2 linked regions of the Rhodobacter capsulatus SB 1003 genome follow. The protein of the gene in region 2 interacts with the protein of the main gene of each other region in a pairwise test. Links are inferred from orthologs where the notes say so. Each region holds a gene or a part of one and is shown on either strand. Other genes may lie near its edges. The genes, in order: mtgA and RCAP_RS11760.

Region 1 (7,451 bases), 2.4 Mb from region 2 along the record:
TGGCAATGCGCTTTTGGGGCTTTTGCCGCATCAGGGCAGGCTGTGGCGGGACCCGGCAGTGCCGAAACTTGCCTTTCAGAAGCTCTGGCAGGATCCGCCCGCCGCCTTTCCGGCGCGGATCACGCTGGCCGAGGGGCTGGACGACCTGCTGGCGCGGCATCGGATCGATCCGGCAAGGGTGGCCCCGCTGCTCGACCGGCTGAAGCTGGCGCCCGATCTTCTGGCGCGCCGACCTGCGGCGGTGTCGGGCGGCGAGTTGCAGCGCATCGCGCTTTTGCGGGCGTTGCTGCTGGATCTCGCGTTCCTGTTCGCCGACGAGCCCACCTCGCGGCTGGATCCGGTGACGCAGGCGCTGACGATCAGGCTGATGGTCGGGATCGGCCGCGAGACCGGCATGGCGATGGTGATCGTCAGCCATGACCTTGCCCTGCTCGAGGCGATCTGTGACCGGGTGATCCGGCTCATGCCGGGCTGACCCGGGTCCGCGGCCGGGCTCAGGCTGCGGCCGCGGCAAGACGGCGGGCGAAAATCGACGCCGGAGCGTCGAATCGCCGGGTTGATCTTCGATCCGATGCGACCGTAGGAGGGGGCCGCGAACAACAGCACAAGATCCCGGCAACGCGACGCGTCGCACACCTGCCGGTCTTCCCGGTGAAGACGGCGGTGCGAGGGACAAAGAGGAGACTGGCGTTTGGAACTGATTCATGACTTCTTCAACTGGCTGAACGGGATCGTCTGGGGCGTTCCGATGATCGTCCTGATCATCGGCACCGGCTTCTACCTTCAGCTGCGTCTTGGCTTCATGCCGATCCGCAAGCTGGTCTACGGCTTCCGCATGATCTGGAAAAGCCGCACGCCCGGCGCGGATTCGGAAGGGGAAATCACCCCCTACGCGGCGCTGATGACCGCGCTCTCCGCCACCATCGGCACCGGCAACATCGCGGGCGTCGCCACCGCCATCGCGGTCGGCGGCCCCGGGGCGCTGTTCTGGATGTGGGTCACCGCCTTTGTCGGCATGGCCACGAAATACGCCGAGGTGGTCGTCGCGGTGAAATATCGCGAAGTGGACGACAAGGGCGAACATGTCGGCGGCCCGATGTTCGCGATCAAGAACGGGCTGGGCAGGAACTGGGCCTGGCTGGCGACGGCCTTCGCCTTCTTCGGCGGCCTTGCGGGCTTTGGCATCGGCAACATGGTGCAGGCCAACGGCATCGCGAGCGCGGTGCAGAACGCCTTCGGCATCGAGACCTGGATCTCGGGCGTCGTGATGACGGTGCTCACCGGGCTCGTCGTTCTGGGCGGGATCCGGCGCATCGGCGCGGTGGCCGAACGGGTCGTGCCCTTCATGGCGGTTGTCTATCTGGTCAGCGTCACCTTCGTGCTGGCGGTCTTCGCCGAAAACATCCCGGCGGCCTTTGCCACGATCTTCACCGATGCCTTCACCGGCACCGCCGCGGCGGGGGGCTTCCTTGGGGCGACCATCCTGATGGCGATGCAGAAGGGCGTGGCCCGCGGGATCTTCTCGAACGAGGCGGGCCTTGGCACCGCCGGGATCGCCCAGGCCTCGGGCTCGACCTCGAACCCGGTGTTCTCGGGCGTGATCGGCATGATGGGGACCTTCATCGACACGATCATCATCTGCACGCTGACCGGCCTTGCGATCATGGTCACCGGCGTCTGGACCAGCGGCGAGACCGGGGCGATGCTCTCCTCCTCGGCCTTCGAGGCGGCGATGCCGGGCTATGGCAAATATGTGCTGACGATCTGTCTGGCGCTCTTTGCCTTTACCACCATCCTCGGCTGGGCCTATTATGCCGAAAAATGCTGGGAATTCCTGCTGGGCACGATCAGCGAAATTCCGTTCCGGGTGCTGTGGACCGTCGCGGTCTTCTTCGGCGCGACGCTGAGCCTCGATTTCGCCTGGCTGGTGGCGGATACGCTCAACGCGCTGATGGCGATCCCGAACCTGATTTCGCTGCTGCTGCTGTCGCCGATCATCGTCAAGCTGACGCGCGACTATTTCGCCCCGGGCGGCGAAGGCGGGAACTGAAGACAAAGGCCGGGGCGTCCTGACGGATGCCCCGGCGCTTCGCGCGGCCTGCCCCGGGCGGCCACCGGTCGAAGACGGCACCGGGCGGCGCGGTCAATCGGGGCTGACGCGGAAATCGTCCTTCGGCAGCCGGTTCACGAAACGCTCGGCGATTTCGGTGATCACGATATCGGGCTTCAGCGCCGCGATGAAATCCCAGTCCAGACTGGTCGACCAGACGAAATGCACGTCGCGGAAGGTTTCCGACAGCATCGCCGTCAGCAGATGCGGGCGGAACTCGCAAAAGGAATCGCCAAACAGCACAACCCTTTTGGCGATGGCCTGCGGCTGGTCGTTGTGGTTGTGCACCATGCAGCCGACGAAGCGCGGCGTGCCCTTGGCCAGCCCCTCGCTTTCGTTGTAGCGCACCATCTCGTTCTCGGCCTGCCGCTTCGAGTGCCGCAGCACCCGGCCGAACCGCGCATGTTCCAGCACCGGCGGCGACAGTTTCGCGCCCAGATCCAGCACCATCTCCTTGCCCGGGCCGGGGCGGGCCTTGCTCAGGTCGCAAGGCGTGACGCCCAGGCTTTCGCACAGCCGCAGATAGGCGACCTGACAGCCCTCGAAGGTCCAGTGGCTGTCGGTCTTGAAGAAGAACTTGTCCGATCCTTCGGCCTCGCCGCCGCCGGGCTCGACCCGGGCGGCAAAGTTGCCGCGCGTGCCGCGCAGGTCGGGCAGGATGTCGACGCAAAGCGTGTCGTCGGGAAAGGCCCGGGCGAACCGCGCCCCCGGGTGCTGATCGAAATAGCGCAGCGGCGCGGTCAGATGCTGCGGATAGACCGAGATCTTGTCGGGCACGACAAGGTGGCGATACTGCGCCCCGATCTGCGCGCACCGGGCTGCGCGGGCGCGCAGCAGCGTCACCCAGCCCGCAAGTTCCGGGGCCCCGAAATATCCCGGGTCGGTGTAGTAGCGGCTCACGTCGTTGGAGCCGTCCCACAGGAACAGCCAGCCATCGCGGCCGCGCAGGATGCCATTTTCGACGGACAGGCTGTCGGTGTCGCTTTTGCCGGGCGGAAAGGGGTCGATACTCATATGCAGGAGTCCTCTTGCGACTTTGGTTGCGGTCCGGCCGACCGGGGCGCGAAACCCCCGGGAGCTGGCGCGCAGCGCGGCCAGCCAGCGGATCGTGACGGGGGGGCGCTTCCTGAACAGCGCCGCAAACCCCCGCGCCGGGGGCACGGTCGCATCGATGCTGCGACTGGGTTCACGATCTGGCCACATGACTTGCTCTTTCGGGGGTCTCCGCCCACTGTCTTCACAATGTCATTTCCACCGCAGGCAGACAAGGCCGACAAAAAACGGCAGACGGGAAGCCCGTCTGCCGTCGCCGTGCATCCTGCCCCGAGGTCTCAGGCGACCACGAAGAAATCGGCGTTGGTCATCGCAAGGCCGGTGCCAAGCGTCGCCACAAGCACCCGGGCCGTCGCGCCCGTGCCGTCGGCGTCATACCAGAGCGCGCCGGAGTCGGTTTCGTAGATGATCCGGTCCAGTGCATCGGTCGCCAGACCCGTGATGTTCTTGGTGAAGGCATTGGCGGTCAGCGTGCCGGTGGCGGCGATGCCGGTGAAGAACGACCGGTCGAGCCGGATCGTGTCATCGACGACGCTGAAATCGGTGATGATGTCGGCATTGGCCGCGGTCACCGCGACGTTGAACAGGAACGTGTCCTTGCCCGCGCCGCCGATCAGCGTGTCCTGTCCGGTGCTGCCATCGATGAAGTCGTTGCCGGTGCCGCCGTCCAGCTTGTCGTTGCCGGCGCCGCCGCGCAACGTGTCATTGCCCCCGCGCGACATCAGCGTGTTGCTGGCGTTGTTGCCCATGATCAGGTCATTGCCGTTCCCGGTGACGCCGATCTCGATCACCGTGCCGCGGGCAATGCCGAGATTGCCCACCAGACCGGCCAGGTTCGAGAAACTGCCGGGGGCGAGATTGAGGGTCTGGTTGACGTTCGAGAAGCTGAAATCGATCGTGTCGCGGCCGCCGGCATCATAGATCGTCATCGTCACCGGATCGCCGCCATAGGTCGCGGAGGTGCCCGCCACGAGGCTGTCGAACAGCGTTTCCAGATAGCCGCCGACATTCGAATTCCGGCCGTAGACGGTGCTGCCCAAGGTGGTGGTCGAGGCGCCATACATCGACTGCATCGCGATGATGTCGGACATCATCGCCGACATGACCCAGGCAAAGGACGCGCCGCTGGTGGTGTTGTCGTCCTGGCTGAAATAGGACATCACCGACAGGTGCCAGCTGTCATTGGGGAAGGTCGCATCGTCGGGATAGGTCGCCGAGCCGTTGTAGGCGCCCTGATGGCCCAGCCCGAGCGCGTGCCCGATCTCGTGGATGTAGGTCTGCAGGCTGTAGCCGTCCATCGTGGTGCCATAATTGGCGATCCAGGCGGTGTCGATGTTCACGAAGGAGCTGTTGATTCGCGTGCCGGTGGTGTTCGAGGTCGAATAGGCGCCATCATCCGAATCGTCGAATTCGATGTCGGCGGTGCCGGTCGTTTCGACGAAGACAAGATTGGCCACGGCGGACCAGGCCTGCAGCGCCCAGCGCGCCAGCTGTTGCCCGTCGGCGGTCAGGTTGTGCAGATCGACGGTGATGACATTGTCCGAGGTGGTGTCGAAGCTGCGCGCCTGCCCCCCGTTGCTTTCCCAATAGCCGTTCACCAGATAATCGGCCAGATCGTCGATCGTCGGCGGCGCGACCGTGATCGCCGTCAGCGCATAGCTGCCGGTATAGGAGCTATATCCCGCCGCTTCGAGGAAATACGTCCCCGAGGTGGTCGCGGTGAAGGTGATCTGCGAATTGGTGCTGTTGGAATAATCGTCGTTGTAGGCAATCTGGTTGCCCGCGGCATCATAAAGCCTCAGATAGGTGTCGCCCAGCGTGCCGCCGTTCAGGTTGAACTGATAGGTCTGCCCCGCCACGAGGTTGATCCGCACGCCGTCCCGGTCGCCCGAAGCCGCGATCGTCCCGTTGAACGTGTCCCCGACGCTCATCGTGTAGGTCGTGGTAGTGCCTGCACCGGCATCGGCGATCTCGCCGATCGCCGCGTAAAGAGGCTCTGCCGTCGCACCGCGCAAAAATTCACTGATCTGTCGTGTCATTCGTGTCGTCCCTTCCCCAATTCTTCAGGCACGCCTATCGCGCAATCGGGCTTGCGTCCCACAAGCTCTGAAAGAACCTGCTGACCATGCCTGCGTTCAAATCGCGATCCATGACGCTGAGCGCCTGCGTCTCGCCCGTTTGCCAGTCCTCGCCGGGGTGCCGCCATTCCAGATGCGCGACAATCCCGTCTTTCCTCAGCCGCTCGACATGCAGCCGAATGGCGGTCGTCGTTTCCGGGGCCGTTTCGGGCCCGACCAGCTGGACCCTGCGGTCCGGCAGGCCGGTCGCGATCACCTCCCGCATCAAGCCGCACAGATCCGCCACTTCGGCGGTCTGCGGCAGGCAGCTCAGGGAAAGGCCCGGGTCGGCACTGACCTGGACGGGGGCAAGACCTGCGCCCATCATCACCAGAACCCTCCCGAATGCGATCAAATGTGTCCCCACCATGGCATCAGACTACCGTCGGCGGTGGCACCTGTCTATCCTGTTGACGGGTCAGGGGCTGAAGCAATCGGCGCGGCCGTCGGCCTTGATCGTGGCGGCGCCATCGGCGATCTGATTGGCCCGTTTCGAGACATAGCGCGAGGGCCGGGCGGCGTTGCGATCTTTCGGATCGGGCAGCACCGCGGCCAGGAGCGACGCCTGCCGCGGTGTCAGCTTCGCCGGGGTGGTGCGGAAATAATGGAAGGCGGCGGCATTGACGCCGAACACCCCCTCGCCGAATTCCGCAACGTTCAGATAGACTTCCAATATCCGCCGCTTGGTCCAGACCGCCTCGACCGCGGGCGTCAGAAGCGCCTCGAGCGCCTTGCGCAGCCAGCTGCGGCCCTGCCAGAGGAAGACGTTCTTCGTCACCTGTTGCGACAGCGTGGAGGCGCCGCGATTGGCGCCCTTGTCGATCGCCTGCCGGATCGCCCCCATGTCGAAGCCCCAGTGGGTGCAGAAATTCGCATCCTCGGCCGCCACGACCGAGCGCGCCATCACCGGGGCGATATCCTCGAAATCGGTCCATTCCTGATCGAGCTTGCCCAGCCGCTGCTTTTCGCTCCACATCGTGAAGGTCGTCGGCGGATCGAGCACGTCATAAAGCACGATCAGCGCCAGATAGGCCGCCAGAATGCCGAGGCTGATCCGCGCCGTCCAGGCCCCGGCAAAGCGCAGGGGCGCAAGCAGCAGGGCCCCGACCGAGCGGGCACGCCCCGGGGGAATCGTCGCTTTGATCGGGTTTTTCCTGCGTGCCGCCATTGCGCCATCTGTCACGCCACGGGGGAGCCGGTCAAGCCGCGCCCGAACGGGAAAGGGCGGGGTCACCCGACCCCGCCCCCTTGTCATGTGCGCCCGCTTACTCGGCCGGAACCGCCTTCGGTTCATCGGAAAGCGGATGCGGCAGATGCACCAGCATTTCCTTCGGGCAGACCTGCAGGAAGTTCTTCCGCTCGGCCTCCCAGTTCGAGAGGATCGCCTTCGCCTTGACCGAGCCGGTCTCGGCGGCGTGCCGCTCGATCAGGCCCTTGAGCTGCGCTTCCCAATGCGGATGGCCCAGCCCGCAGGTGACAAGGCTTTCAAGGTTCATGTAATCCTCGGCCAGGTTGTCCGGGTCGTAAAGATAGGCCATGCCGCCGGTCATGCCCGCGCCGAAGTTGGCGCCGATCCGGCCAAGGATCACCGCAACGCCGCCCGTCATGTATTCGCAGCCGTTCGAGCCGCAGCCCTCGACCACCACCTTGGCGCCCGAGTTGCGCACGGCAAAGCGTTCGCCCGCCCGGCCCGCCGCGAACAGATAGCCATCGGTCGCGCCGTAAAGCACGGTGTTGCCGATGATCGTGTTCTCGGCCGCGACCAGCGGCGAGGACATCGGCGGCCGCACGACGATGATGCCGCCCGAAAGCCCCTTGCCGACATAGTCGTTGGCGTCGCCCGAAACTTCCAGCTTCAGCCCCTGCGCCGCGAAGGCGCCCAGCGACTGCCCGCAAGACCCGGTCAGCTTCACCGTCAGATGATCGGGCTGCAGCGCGTTGCGCATCCCGAAGTTCTTGACGATATGGCTCGAGGCCCGCGTCCCGATCGTGCGCAAAGTGTTGCGCACGGCGTAGCTCAGCTGCATCTTCTCGCCGTCCTCGAAGAAGCGGTGACCATCCTTGATGATCTCGGCATCCAGCGTGTCGGGCACGAAGTTGCGCGGTTTCGAGCGGTCGTAGACGATCTTGTCCCAGCCATCGACGGTGATCAGAAGCGGGTTCAGGTCGAG
Region 2 (7,573 bases):
CCGAACGGGCGGGAACCTCGCCCAGCGCGGTCAGCGCGGTGCTGAACGGGTCCTGGAAGAAGCGGCGGATCAGCGAAAAGCTGGCCGAGCGGATCACCGAACTGGCGCGCGATCAGGGCTATGCGGTGAATTTCCAGGCCAGCCTGCTGCGGCGGGAGCGCTCGAACATCGTCGGCATGATCGTGCCGAAATATGACAACCGCTATTTCGGCGCGATGGCCGAGCGGTTCGAGGCGGTGGCCCGCGCGCATGGGATGTTTCCGGTGATGACCTGCACGCAGCGCGACCCCGAGCTGGAATTCGAGGCCGCCCGGGCGCTTCTGTCCTATCAGGTCGATTGTCTGGTGGCGAATGGCGCGACCGACCCGGACCGGATCGCCGATCTGTGCGCCGCGGCCGGGGTGCGGGTGGTCAACCTCGATTTGCCGGGATCGAAGGCGGCCTCGGTCACCTCGGACAACTATGCCGGGGCAAAGACGCTGACGCATCTGATTCTGGATCGTTGCCGCGACGATCTGGGCTACACCGGGCCGCTGCTGTTCATCGGCGGGCGGGCGGGCGATCACAACACCGCCGAGCGGATCCGCGGCTTTCGCGCCGCCCATGCCGAACGCGGCCTGCCCCTGCCCGAGGAGGCGATTCTGGCCTGCGGCTATTCGCCCGACAAGGCCGAACGGGCGCTCGACGCGCGGGCGGGGGCGCTGCCGCCGGGGCTCTTCGTGAACTCGACGATCACCCTCGAGGGGGTGGTGCGCTGGCTCAACCGCGCCGTGCCCGATCATGCCGGGCGGATGCGCTACGGCTGTTTCGACTATGACGCTTTCGCCGCGCAACTGCCGGACAATGTCGGCATGATCGAGCAGGACGTGGACGGGATGATCGCCAAGGTCTTCGCGCTGATCGAGGGCGGCCCGGCCAGCCCGGCGCATTTCCGCATCCCCTGCATCCTGCGCACGCCCGCCCCGCCCCGGGGCTGAGCGGCCCGGGCCAAGCCCCGCTTCCGGCTTGACGCGGCGGCGAAATTGGATTTGGCTTGACGTGTTCAAGTTCCGGCCTGCGGGTCGGATTGAAAGGGAACACGGAACGGCCTCCGGGCCCAGACCGTGGCTGCCCCCGCAACTGTGAGCGGCGAGCGACGTCGACATGCCACTGGGCCCGCCCGGGAAGGCCGACAGAGCGAAGACCCGCGAGCCAGGAGACCTGCTTGGACATTCACCCTTTCCGGGGCGCGAGGGGCGCCGCGGAAGCGGCCCGTTCCGCAGTGGTGGCCCGCCGTCTGCGGAAAGCCCAGCTTTTCCGCGACATCCCCCCTGCCGGGCCCTTCGGCCCGAGCCGAAAGGTCCGACCGATGCCGCCTTGCCCCAGCCTGCCGCCGCCTGCCGCCCCCGCGCGCCGGACCGCGGCCAAGATGGCCCGGCGCTTGCCCCGTCCATTACTTGACAAGTTCACTCAACAAGCGCAGGAGAGGACAAAGCCAGCCTTCCGCCAGCCGCCCCTTTCCGCCCTGAACGCCCCCGAGGTCTGCCATGCCGCCCGTCGTTCCCGCCGCTGCCGATAGCACGCTGATCCTGTTTCTTGACCGTGTCGGGCTTTCGGGTCTGGCCGAGACCCTGCGCGCCGCCGCCGCCTCCGAGGCGCTGACGCCGCTGGCGATGTTTGCCCATGCCGATATTCTGGTGCAGGGCGTGATGCTGGGGCTGCTTGCGGCCTCGGTGCTGGCCTGGGCGATCTGGGCGGGCAAGCTGGTGCAGCTGACGCGCGCCCGCCGCCGCCTGACGCGCGATTACCGGGTGCTGGCGGCGCGCGGCACGCTTGGCGCGGCGCTGAGCGGCGGGATTGTGGCGCGGATGCAGGCGGCGGCACGTGCGGAAATCGGTGCCTCGGCGGGGCTGCCGGATGCGGGCATCAAGGAGCGCGTCGCGATCGATCTGACCCGGATCGAGGCCGGGGCGGCGCGGGCGATGCAATCGGGGGTGACGGCGGTGGGCTCGATCGGCTCGACCGCGCCCTTCGTCGGGCTGTTCGGCACCGTCTGGGGCATCATGAACGCCTTTGTCGGCATTGCCGAAAGCGGCTCGTCGAACCTGGCCGTCGTCGCCCCCGGCATCGCCGAGGCGCTGATGGCCACGGCGCTCGGCCTTGTCGCGGCGATCCCGGCGGTGCTGCTTTACAACCACCTGACCCGCGCCGTCGGCGGCTACCGCGCCGCGCTGACCGATGCGGCGGCGCTGGTCGAACGCACGCTCTCGCGCGATCTGGACCGGGCGCGGCTGGCGCCCACGGTGAAATCCCTGCATCTGGTGGCGGAATAATGGCGGTCCGGCTGTCTGACGGCGAGGATCTGACCCCCGAAGCCGCGATCAACATCACGCCCTTCATCGATGTGATGCTGGTGCTTTTGATCATCTTCATGGTCGCCGCGCCGCTCTCGACCGTCGATGTGCCGCTGGATCTGCCGGTGGCCTCGGGCCAGCCGCAACCGCGCCCGCCCGAGCCGGTCGTGCTGTCGCTCAGCGCCGAAAAGGGGCTGATGCTGGGCCGCGATCCGGTCAGTGCGACCGATCTGCCCGCAAGGCTGGCCGAGGCGACACAGGGCGATCTGGCCACACGCATCTTTGTTTCCGCCGACAAATCCGTGCCTTACGGAGAGATGATGGGGCTTTTGAACCAGCTGCGCGCGGGCGGCTATCTGAAGATCGGCCTTGTCGGGCTGGAGGAGGCCGCGCCGTGAGCCTTGCGCTGACCGATCCGCCCGAAGTGCCCGGGCGGGCGCTTCTGTGGGGGCTGGCGCTCTCGCTGGCGCTGCATGCGGTCGCGGTTTCCGTGCTCTCGCAGACCGAGGCCGCCCCCGCGGCGCTGGTGGCGGCGGGCGCGGGCGGCGAGGATCTGGACGGCCTCGAAGCGATCGCCGCGACCTTCGTCGATCTGGCGCCGCAGATCCAGCTGCCCGAGCCCGAGATGGCGCTGCCGCTGACCGCGCCGGTGATCGACATTCCCCAGGTGCGGCTGCCCGATCCGGTGCTTTTGCCGCCCGAGCCCCCGAAGATCACGCCACCAAAGCGCGCCGAGGAGAAACCGAAGCCCCCGCCGCCAAAGCCGAAACCCGAGCCGCGGCCGCGGGCGGAAAAACCCAAGCAGGCGAAACCCGCGCCGGTGCAAAGCGAAAGCCGCGCCGCCTCGCGCGCGGCGGGATCGGGGGCGGGCGCACAGGCGGGCACGGGCGGGACGGATGCGCAGGCGACGGTCTCGGCGGGCACGACGAAAAGCCTGCTTGCGAAATGGGGCGCGACGATCCGCACCCGGATCGAACGGCGCAAAAGCTATCCCGCCGCGGCGGGACGGGCTGCAGGCTCGGTCGGGCTGGCGCTGAAAGTCAGCCGCGACGGCGCGCTGCTCTCGGCCGCGGTGAACCGCTCCTCGGGCCATCCGGCGCTGGATGCGGCGGCGCTGGCGGCGGTGCAGAAGGCGGGGAAATTCCCCGCCGCCCCCGCGGAACTGGCAAAGCCGAGCTACGCCTTCTCCGTCGCGGTCAAGTTTTCGCGCTGAGCGACGGCTCGCGGGCCAGCGTCCGCGCCTCGGCCAGATGCAGCCGGGCCAACGCCGCCTCGGGGCAGCCGGTTTCCGCCAGCGCGCGGGCCCAGATCCGCGCCACCGAGGCCGCCGACCAGGGCAGCACCGCCTGCCGCGCCCAGGCCCGGGCGGGCGCGGGCAGCCGGTCAAAGGCCGCCATCGGATCGGCCCGGACCCGGTGGCGCAGCGATGTCGTCAGGTTGCGTCGCATCCTCACGCCCCCCCCAGCTCACGCCCCCCAGCGCGGGAACGGGTCGGGCAGATCGGCCCAGGCCTCGGGGGTGAAATCCGCGGCCGGAACCAGCGCCGCATTCAGCCGCGCGCAGATCGCGTCGCGGTCCAGATCGACGCCGATGAAGACGATCTCCTGGCGCCGGTCGCCCCAGGGCTCGGCCCAGTTCCGGGCGATTTCGCGCTGCGCATCGGGATGCGCGGGCAGCCGCTCGGGCGGGACCGAGGCCCACCAGCGCCCCAAGGGCGTGACCCGGGCCGAGGCCCCCGCCAGGCTGAATTCGACCGCCCAATCGGGCCGCGTCGCCAGCCAGAAATGCCCCTTGGCGCGGATCACGCCGGGAAGCGCCCCGCCCAGGGCCGCCTCGATCCGGGCCGGATCAAAGGGGGCGCGGGCGTGATAGACGAAGCTTGAAATCCCGTATTCCTCGGTCTCGGGGGTGTGATTGGCGAAACCGTAAAGCTCTTTCGCCCAAAGCGGATGTTCGGCGGCGCGGGCGAAATCGAACAGCCCGGTGTCAAAGATCGCCTCGGCCGGAACCTGACCGAAATCGGTCTCGATCAGCCGCGCATCGGGGTTCAGCGCCTTGACGATCTGCCGCGCGATCTGCAGCCGCTCCGGCCCGGCATCCGTGACCTTGTTCAGCACCACCACATCGGCGAATTCGATCTGCTCGGTCAGCAGATTGACCAGCGTGCGGTCGTCCTCTGCCCCCGCCGTCTCGCCGCGATCGGCCAGAAAATCGCTCGAGGCGAAATCCTTCGTCAGGTTGATCGCATCAACCACGGTGACCATGCAATCGAGCCGCGCGATGTCGGAGAGGCTCGCCCCCGTCTCATCCCGAAAATCGAAGGTGGTGGCCACGGGCAAGGGCTCGGCCACGCCCGTCCCTTCGATCAGCAGATAGTCGAACCGCCCCGCCTCGGCCAGGGCCCGCACCCCTTTCAACAGGTCATCGCGCAGCGTGCAGCAGATGCAGCCGTTGGTCATTTCCACCAGCGCCTCTTCGGCGCGGTTCAATTCGGTGCCCTCGCGGATCAGATCGGCATCGATGTTCACCTCGGACATGTCGTTGACGATCACCGCGACGCGGCGCCCGGCGCGGTTGTTCAGCACATGGTTCAATAGCGTCGTCTTGCCCGCGCCCAGAAAGCCCGAAAGCACGCTGACCGGAAGGCGGGGATCAGTGGGAGAAAGGGTCATGGCCGTCCATCTGAGTTATGTTATACTATCACCCAAATAGCCCGAAAGCCCGCCCCCCCGCAAGCCCGCCAAAGCAAAGGGCCGGACCCTGCGGCCCGACCCCGTGTTTTCCCCGTGTTTTTCCTGGTGCAAATACGCCGGGGTGCGGGGCAACGCCCCGCTCTGCCCTCAATGCCCTTTCGCGGCCTTGACCAGCTGGATCCCGTCCAGCACCTCGGGCACGCTGTCGGCCGGGCGCAGGCCCAGGATCGGCGCGATGCGGCGGATCACCTCGGCCGCAACCGGCACCGCGGTCCAGCCCGCCGTCCGCCGCGTCTCGTTCGCGGCAAAGGACGAAGGCTCGTCCAGCGTCAGCACCAGCACATATTTCGGATCCGAGGCCGGAAAGGCCGAGGCAAAGGTGGCAATCACCTTGTTGTCGTAATAGCCGCCGCCCGGTTTCACCTTGTCGGCGGTGCCGGTCTTGCCCGCGACCTCGTAGCCCTTCACATCGGCGAAGCTGGCGGTGCCGCGCGTCACCACCGCGCGCATCATCGCCAGCGACTTGCGCGCCGCCTCGGTCGACATCACCTGCGGCCCGCGTTCATGCGTGGCCGCATGCACGAGCGTCGGCTTGACCCGATAGCCGCCATTGGCGATCGTCGCATAGGCCGCCGCCAGATGCAGCGGCGAGGCCGCCAGCCCGTGGCCGTAACCCACCGTCATCGAGGTGATCTCGGACCATTTCCCCGGCACGATCGGCCGCCCCGAGGGGGCCTCGGACAGCTCGACCGGGGTCGGCGCCATGAAGCCCAGGCTTTCCAGGAACGCCTTTTGCCGCTGCCCGCCGATCAGAAGCGCGATCCGCGCCGTGCCGACGTTCGAGCTTTCGACGACGATATCGGTGATCGACAGCGCGGGCCCGTAATTGTGGAAATCGCGGATCCGGAACCGGCCCCAGACCATCGGCGATTTCGTGTCCAGCATCGTCGTCGGGTTCACCAGCCCCAGTTCCAGCGCCTGCGCCACGGCAAAGATCTTGAAGGTGGAGCCAAGTTCATACACCCCCTGCACCGCCCGGTTGAAGAGCGGGCTGTCGGAGGCATCGCCCTTGACCAGCGGCGTCGGGCGGTCGTTCGGGTCGAAATCGGGCAAGGAGGCCAGCGCGACGATCTCGCCCGAATGCGCATCCATCACCACCGCGGTGGCGCCCTTGGCATTCATCAGCTTCATGCCGCCGGCCAGGATCTCCTCGACCGCCTGCTGCACCGTCAGATCGATCGAGAGCTTCAGCGGCGCGCCATTGTTGGCCGGATCGCGCAGCCAGCCGTCAAAGGCCTTTTCCACCCCGGCCGTGCCGATGATCTCGGCGCTGTCCACGCCCTCGTTGCCAAAGCGCGCGCCGCCCAGCACATGCGCCGCCAGCCGCCCGTTCGGATAAAGCCGCATCTCGCGCGGGCCGAACAGCAGGCCCGGCTCGCCGATGTCATGCACCTGCTGCAGCTGCTCGGGCGAGATCTTCTTCTTGATCCAGACGAATTTGCGCGTGCCGGTGAAATCGGCGGCCAGGCGTTTCGCATCCAGATCGGGGAAGATCTTCGCCAGTTTCTTCGCCGTGCCGACCGGATCGACCATCATCGGCGGCTGCGCGTAAAGCGCATGCGTCACCAGGTTCGTCGCCAGCACCCGGCCCTCGCGGTCGGTGATGTCGGCGCGCTGCGCCAGGATCGCCGGGGCGGTGTCGGCGCGTTGCGGTTCCTCGGGGGTCGAGGCGGCGAGCGTGCCCATCCGCACCCCCACCGCGCCGAAACAAACGCAGAAGATCCCGATCACCAGCCCGATCCGCCAGGCGACACGGGCGCGGGCGGCTTCGCGCCCCGCCTCGCCGCGGGCGCGGATATTGGCGCGTTCGATCAGGTCGGGGTTTTCGCCGCGGGCGCGGGCATCCAGGATCCGCGCCAGCGGGCGCAGCGGCGTGCGGGGGCTCATTGTGCCTCCTCTTCGGCGATGCGGGAGCTTTCGTCATCGGTCGGCGGCGCGGAAACCTCGATCGCCTGCGCGACGGCCTGATCGATCGACAGCGGGTCGGTGCCCTCGGGCGCGGGATAGGCGACCATCGCGGCGGTGCCGAACTGATCGGGGGTCATCGGCAACAGGCCCAGCGAGGCGAAATTCAGGTTCACCAGCTCGCGCAGCCGCTCGGGACGGTTCAGATAGGCCCATTCGGCGCGCAGGACGCTGAGGCCTTCCTGCAGATCGGCGATCTCGGCATTCAGCGCGCGCAGTTCCTGTTCGCGGTCCTGGGTCGCGTAATTGACGTGATAGGCCCAGAAGGCCAGACCCAGAACACAAAGCGAAACAAGGATATACGAGATGGTCTTCATCTGGGGCGGCCCCGGCTGCGGTCGGTTTCGAAAAGGGGGGCCGGCAGGCCAAGGCTGCTGCGGTCAGCTCTACCGGCGGGGGAATCGGTGCGGGCACCGATGCGCAGAATAGCAGAGCGTGCCCGCGGGTTCTGTGCAAGCTCGATTTCGTCCGGCCCCACCCCCTTGCGGGTCACAAGATCGAAGGCCGCCGCCTCGGGCGCGG

What was found.
Region 1: the proteins of RCAP_RS11760 (region 2) and mtgA interact in binary tests that used the Escherichia coli proteins (3 or more experiments, as listed by UniProt). The link is inferred for Rhodobacter capsulatus SB 1003 from one-to-one orthologs.

The regions. Positions count from the first base shown.
Region 1 is NC_014034.1:177,157-184,607, forward strand. What follows is about bases 4,574-7,451. They hold mtgA (monofunctional biosynthetic peptidoglycan transglycosylase), read right to left. Parts: upstream 6,449-7,451; coding sequence 5,699-6,448; downstream 4,574-5,698. Other genes in these bases: RCAP_RS00825 (M10 family metallopeptidase C-terminal domain-containing protein), read right to left, coding at 4,574-5,202; RCAP_RS00830 (hypothetical protein), read right to left, coding at 5,237-5,611; gltB (glutamate synthase large subunit), read right to left, coding at 6,546-7,451. Also shown: RCAP_RS00810 (ATP-binding cassette domain-containing protein), read left to right, coding at 1-475; RCAP_RS00815 (alanine/glycine:cation symporter family protein), read left to right, coding at 692-2,050; RCAP_RS00820 (alginate O-acetyltransferase AlgX-related protein), read right to left, coding at 2,144-3,124; more of RCAP_RS00825, read right to left, coding at 3,442-4,573. UniProt on the Escherichia coli protein: Peptidoglycan polymerase that catalyzes glycan chain elongation from lipid-linked precursors. May play a role in peptidoglycan assembly during cell division in collaboration with other cell division proteins.
Region 2 is NC_014034.1:2,546,261-2,553,833, forward strand. What follows is about bases 4,574-7,573. They hold RCAP_RS11760 (peptidoglycan D,D-transpeptidase FtsI family protein), read right to left. Parts: upstream 6,974-7,573; coding sequence 5,174-6,973; downstream 4,574-5,173. Other genes in these bases: RCAP_RS11755 (GTP-binding protein), read right to left, coding at 4,574-5,005; ftsL (cell division protein FtsL), read right to left, coding at 6,970-7,368; rsmH (16S rRNA (cytosine(1402)-N(4))-methyltransferase RsmH), read right to left, coding at 7,365-7,573. In the rest of the region: RCAP_RS11730 (substrate-binding domain-containing protein), read left to right, coding at 1-977; tonB-system energizer ExbB, read left to right, coding at 1,527-2,312; TonB system transport protein ExbD, read left to right, coding at 2,312-2,731; RCAP_RS18565 (TonB family protein), read left to right, coding at 2,728-3,546; RCAP_RS11750 (DUF6525 family protein), read right to left, coding at 3,530-3,781; more of RCAP_RS11755, read right to left, coding at 3,800-4,573. UniProt on the Escherichia coli protein: Essential cell division protein that catalyzes cross-linking of the peptidoglycan cell wall at the division septum. Required for localization of FtsN.